Regions from separate parts of the Halomonas sp. XH26 genome, predicted to be linked through region 2. Evidence: predicted binding sites of a transcription regulator. Region 2 holds the regulator's gene; the other holds the start of a gene.

Region 1 (3,129 bases), 980 kb from region 2:
CCATCAGTGGCGTGCGCCGTTAACACCGGTGCTAGAGCACGCTGTTGGCTGTTTGCAGCAGCGTTTACTTGACTAAAGTGCTAGGGTATTAGGCAACGATTGTTACCAACAGCGGAGTCGCCCGTGCTGTCATTTGAACACCAGTTTGCAACGCTTCCCGAGCCACTGTGGATGGCCTGTCAGCCCACGCCAGTGAGCCAGCCCGCGCTGATTGTATTTAATGAGCGCCTGGCAGAAACGCTGGGAGTTAAGACAGGGCTGAAGAGTAAGTCTGATGATGCCACCCTTGCCCAGTGGTTTAGTGGCAACCAGTTGCCACCCGGCGCAGAGCCACGGGCGCTGGGCTACGCTGGGCATCAGTTTGGTAACTTTGTACCGCAGTTGGGCGATGGCCGCGCATTGTTACTGGGGGAGGTCGTCGACCAGAACGGGATACGGCGCGATGTTCAGCTCAAGGGCAGCGGCCGCACGCCATTTTCCCGTGGTGGTGATGGGCGTTCGCCGCTGGGTCCGGTGCTACGGGAGTATCTGGTCAGTGAGTTTATGGCCGCAATGGGCGTACCTACCACCCGTGCGTTAGCCGCCGTTTCTACCGGCGAGCGAGTCGTGCGCCAATTACCTGAGCCCGGCGCAGTCTTTACCCGAGTGGCAAGCAGTCATATTCGTGTGGGTACCTTTCAATTTGCTGCGGTACGCAGAGATGAAGCTGCCCTGAAAGCGCTGGCCGACCATGTGATTGAGCGCCACTATCCCGAAGCCGCTAGTGCAGATGATCCTTATTTAGCCTTGTTAGAGGCGGTGGTTGCTCGCCAAGCGGCGCTAGTGGCGCGGTGGATGAGCCTTGGGTTTATTCATGGCGTGATGAATACCGACAACTGCAGCATTGCCGGAGAAACCATTGATTACGGCCCCTGTGCCTTTATGGAGCAGTTTGACCCGCAAAAAGTCTACAGCTCGATTGATCAAGGCAAGCGCTATGCCTTTGATAACCAGCCCGCCATTGCTCAATGGAACCTAGCCCGCTTTGCCGAAACGCTGCTGCCGCTGATGCGCGAAGAGGGCGATACCGTCGTCGAGCAGGCCACCGATATCATTCGCCGCTTTGAGCCGCTGTTTGATGCCGAGCAGCGCCGCCTGCATGCGGATAAGCTCGGCCTTGCAGCAGACAGCGATCAAGCGGTAACGCTAATGGAAGCGCTGGAAAGTCAGATGCACCAGGGGCGGATGGATATGACCGCTACCTTTGATGCGCTGACACACTTCGCCAGCACCTCAAGTGAAACGCATAAGGAAGCACTGCTGGCGCTGACGACCCAACCCAATGAGTTGGCGGCATGGTTAGATAAGTGGCAAGCAGTACAGGTTGCCAGCCAAGACAGCGAGCGCTTAGCCGCCATGCGGCGTGCTAATCCAGTTGTTATTCCCCGTAACCACCGAATTCAGGAAGTTATCAATGCGGCTTACGAGGGCGACTTTGCGCCGTTTCACAGCTTACTTGCTGTGGTCACCCAGCCCTTTGATGAATCCGCAGAAGCACGCCGCCTTGCAGCTCCCGCAACGGAAAACGAGCAGGTATTAAGAACGTTTTGCGGTACTTGATTTGCCCAAGCTGAAAAGTAAGCCATCACGGCGGTAATAGCTCACATCGCGCTTGTGGTAAACTGTGATTATTTACAGGTAAGGGCGGAGGCAAGGGCAACCTGTGCGCAAAATTATTCATTGCGACTGTGACTGCTTCTACGCAGCGGTTGAAATGCGCGACAACCCAGCGCTTAACGATGTGCCGATTGCGATAGGCGGCAGCGTTGAGCAGCGCGGGGTTGTCGCTACCTGTAATTACCCCGCCCGCGAATTTGGCATCCACTCGGCCATGCCCATGGCGCAAGCACTCAAACGCTGCCCACATTTGACCGTTATCCGCGGTGATATGGCCAAATACAAAGCGGTGGCGCGTCAAGTATTTGCGATTTATCGCGATGTGACTGAACTGATTGAACCGCTCTCGCTAGATGAAGCCTTTTTAGACGTTACTGATATTTCCCTGTGCAACGGCAGCGCTACCCGCATGGCCGAAGCGATTCGCCAACGGGTTAAACAAGAAGTAGGCATTACCGTCTCGGCAGGTGTCGCACCCAATAAGTTTCTTGCCAAAATTGCCAGTGACTGGCGTAAGCCCGATGGTCTGTTTGTGATCACGCCGAACGATATCGATGGCTTTGTACAGCAACTGCCGGTCAAGAAAATCCACGGCGTAGGGCCACGCACGGCTGAAAAATTGGCGGGGTTGGGTATCCAAACCTGTGCGGATTTGCGGGCTCGTCCGCTCACTGAGCTGGTCGAACAGTTTGGCCGCTTCGGTCATCGACTGTTTGAGCTTAGCTTTGGGCGCGACGAGCGGCCAGTGAAAACCCACCGTGAGCGGAAATCGATCAGCACCGAGCAAACCTACTCCCAGGACTTACCCACCCTGGAAGCCTGTCGCCAACAATTACCGGATCTACTCAACGACTTAGAGCAGCGCTATGCCAGACTAGACCCAGCGCCCGCCGTGCGCGGGTTAATGGTGAAGGTAAAATTTAACGACTTTACCCAAACCACGGTTGAACACGCCGACCCCGCACCTAACCTGGATCAATTCGAATCCCTGTTAACTATTGGTTGGGCGCGAGGGGAGAGGCCAGTTCGGCTATTAGGCGTGGGCTACCGCTTGGCAGAAGAAGCTACCGCTCAGCAGCTCTCGCTGTTTTAATTAGCCTGTTAATACTTATGTCGATTGACGCTCATACAAAGGCGCGTTAAAACAGACGTATGATAGTTTGTCTACTTGCTAGCTAGCGTGGGTGCTGCTGCCACGCTGCTTTCCTGTCTTCTTACCCTGCGAGCTAACCATGTCTGCCCATGCCACCCAACGCCCTCGTTTAGTGTTTGCCCATGCGAATGGCTTTCCTGGCTTAAGCTATCGCACGCTGCTGGAACCACTGGCAGAGTCGTTTGACCTCCATCCGCTTGATCGATTGGGGCATCACCCGGATTACCCGGTGAACCATAACTGGGGCAATTTAGTCGATGAACTGTTGAGCTACTTGCCGGTTACAGACGCACCGTTACTGGGCGTTGGTCACTCGCTAG
Region 2 (3,129 bases):
ATGCTCAAAAAGATAAAGCAGATCGTCATTGCGCAACCGAATACACCCATGTGAAGCAGCCACACCCATCGGTTGATCAGGTGGCGTGCCATGAAGGTAGATAAAGCGACGCTGAGTGTCGACATCCCCGCCGCGATTCACTCCTCTCTCTAAACCACAGAGCCACAAAATGCGCGTTAATATCCAATCACGATGAGGGAATTCCGCCGCAAGCGCCGACGTAAACACCTCCCCAGTCCACCGTCGCCCCCGAAAAACAGCATTATCAGCTAAACCGCCACCTATCGATGCGCGGATATAATGCCATCCCAGGGGGGTTTGACCACTACCTTCCTGCTGTCCTACACCTTTCTCACCGGTGGATACAGAGCACGTGTACTGCAGCGTACGCCCTTGCCACCAGCATAGCTGCTGCTGTTTGATATTGATTTCTATCCAACCACCATTCTGCGGGGGTAGTTCAGCTAGCGTGGGCGTTCGCATAATGTCCTTCATCAGCAGCAGGCGGTAGCGGAGCATTCATGGCAGCAACCACGACAGGGCGTAAACGTCTTACCAAATCCCTGACGGTTACTTGCTCATTATAGTCTTTCGCAGCAATGTCTCGCAGCGCATCTAGACCCGACAGCGTAAAAATCACGGTGCCCAACATGAAATGCAGTCGCCAAAAACGCTCAGCATCAGGTAAATCTGGCGTTGCCTGGCGCACGAGTTCAGTAAAGCGGGTAAATACGTCTCCGTACTGCTGTTGGATATAACGGCGTAAATGCCCTTGTGCCTGGCTATACGCCAACCCTAGCAGACGCATAAACACCTTCAGGCTATTGCGCTCAGCAGGCACTGCCAGCACCGTGCTTGCCATTGTTTCCAACAGCACTTCAAGCGGAATCACATCACCGTTGTACTGCGCTTCCAGCTCATCAAGCGCCGTGTGAAAACGTTGCGAGAAAGGGTCTAAATAGCGCGCAAACACCGCTTGGATAAGCGCTTTTTTAGAACCAAAGTGGTAATTGACAGCCGCCAAATTGACCCGCGCTTTACTGGTGATATTGCGTAGCGATGTTTCGGCAAAACCACGCTCGGCAAACAGCACCTCAGCGGTATCGAGGATACGTGTTACCGTATCAGATTGCGCCATAGCGCCCTCCAGAAAACGAGTGTTTAAAACATCGTTAAATACTATGCCATAACGCTATTTGGCTCAATCACTTATCTTTAGCTTTTTACCCAACGCTCAAATGCACCCTAGGCCCCTATTCAAACGCCTGCCATCAGACGCTCCGTCGACAGAGCCCCTCAGACTTACCGTTCTTATCTCCACTCCTGACACCATTCGCATAACGACTCCCATGCCATAGCGAAACGCTCTAGCATGTACTGGACAGAGCAACATACTGTATACTTAACCACATACTGTTTAAGCCGACATGTAGCCACTGTCTTGTTTAATTTTTTGGAGTTTGTTATGTCGCGTCCACTTACTGCTCGTCAACAGCATGTTTTTGATTTTATTGTTAAAACGATGTCTGAATTTGGCTATCCGCCAACCCGCGCAGAAATTGCCAAAGCGCTAGGCTTTCGCTCCCCTAACGCTGCTGAAGAGCATTTACGAGCGCTTGAGCGTAAAGGTGCCATCCGCATCATTCGCAATACCTCGCGGGGGATTCGACTGCCTAATCAGGAACCGCAGGATGTCAGTGATGTCTCGGCAACAGCGCCTGCCGCCAACGTAGAACCACTACCCAATGGCTTACCTGTCATTGGCGAAGTGGCCGCAGGAAGCCCGATTCTAGCAGCGGAACACATTGATCGTTATTGCCCACTCCCCGCTGAATACTTTACCCCCAAAGCGGATTACCTTCTTCGGGTGCGAGGCTTGTCAATGAAGGATGTTGGCATACTGGAAGGCGACCTTCTTGCCGTGCATCGCACCGACCGGGTTCGTGATGGCCAGATTGTGGTGGCAAGGCTAGAAGATGAAGTAACTGTAAAACGCTTTAAACGACAGGGCCATACGGTGACGCTGATTGCTGAAAACAACGACTTTGCGCCCATAGAAATTGACCTACGCACGCAGCAGTTGGATATCGAAGGGGTGGGAGTTGGTGTCATACGTGGCGGTAACGGCCAAGCACTGGGATAAGCGAGTAAGTGTAAATGCCGGTGAGGCACTCGATAGAGATACTCACCGGCTATCGCAATGTTACTGAGAGTCTATATAGCGACGATCATTAAACGTAGCTACCCAACTCGGGTGATACACCAATAAAATACTGAGCAACATCCCTGTGATGAAAGCCTCGGAGGGCATTAACAGGGGTAAGAAGCGCGCATACTCTTGGGCTAAGTACACAGCTTCAGAGTCGGTACCCGCCACCATGATTAGCAAGACCGCCGACAACCCTCCTGCCAGTGTTGCCAGCGCTGCGCCAAAAAAGCCGCATACGAATAGAAAGATCATCAAGTTATCCGGCAGGCGCCGATCTACCCATCGCCATACCAAACCGGTAATGACCGCAGGTACAATGCCGGTTACCAATACATTAGCGCCTAGTAACACCCATTCGTTGCGGCCAATAGCTGACATCGCAACATTAATCAGCACATTGCTGATTAATGCGAGAGGCATTTTGAATACCAACGTCATTAAGACAGTGAATACTAAGTGCAGGGTTAGCCAATCGACTGCCTGAGCACGCAGTTGCCACATCAACACTACAGCGAGCGTCGCGGCTAACCACCGATGCTGAAGAGCCACATCGCCTATCAGTACTCGCCAAGGGCGCAGCCATATCATCCATGCAAGTACGCTCAACGATACCAACCACGTCAGCAACAATGCCCAGGGAGCTAAAACACTTTGCGCGAAAGACATGGATGCCCCTATCTACCCGTCAGCTAACGACAAGCCAGCTGTAAAATTGAATTGACTAAAAACTCTGCGTATCTAAACAACATGCTTAGCTGAACACCACGGTCTTATTGCCATGGATTAATACTCGGTCTTCTAAATGCCATCGTAAACCACGCGCCAATACCGCTTTTTCGACATCGCGCCCAAAACGCACGAGATCCGTTGGCGTGTGGCAATGACTTACCCGATGAATATCTTGTTCAATAATCGGCCCA

Evidence for each region. Region 2 encodes LexA, which represses DNA repair genes until DNA is damaged. Its sites were predicted from a motif close to TACTGTNTANNTANACAGTA; they were not measured.
Region 1: a site for LexA is predicted at 1,660-1,679, ahead of dinB (DNA polymerase IV). Genes of this name have one in related genera too.

Annotation. Positions count from the first base shown of each region.
Region 1 covers NZ_CP071889.1:758,329-761,457, forward strand. Annotated here, with positions in the region: gene J4377_RS03540 (NAD-dependent protein deacetylase) at 1-76, shown strand, start outside; gene J4377_RS03545 (YdiU family protein) at 124-1,599, shown strand; gene dinB (DNA polymerase IV) at 1,703-2,749, shown strand; gene J4377_RS03555 (alpha/beta fold hydrolase) at 2,889-3,129, shown strand, end outside.
Region 2 covers NZ_CP071889.1:1,734,143-1,737,271, reverse strand. Annotated here, with positions in the region: gene J4377_RS08055 (L,D-transpeptidase) at 1-483, opposite strand, end outside; gene J4377_RS08050 (TetR/AcrR family transcriptional regulator) at 461-1,138, opposite strand; gene lexA (transcriptional repressor LexA) at 1,466-2,143, shown strand; gene J4377_RS08040 (energy-coupling factor ABC transporter permease) at 2,204-2,875, opposite strand; gene purU (formyltetrahydrofolate deformylase) at 2,961-3,129, opposite strand, start outside.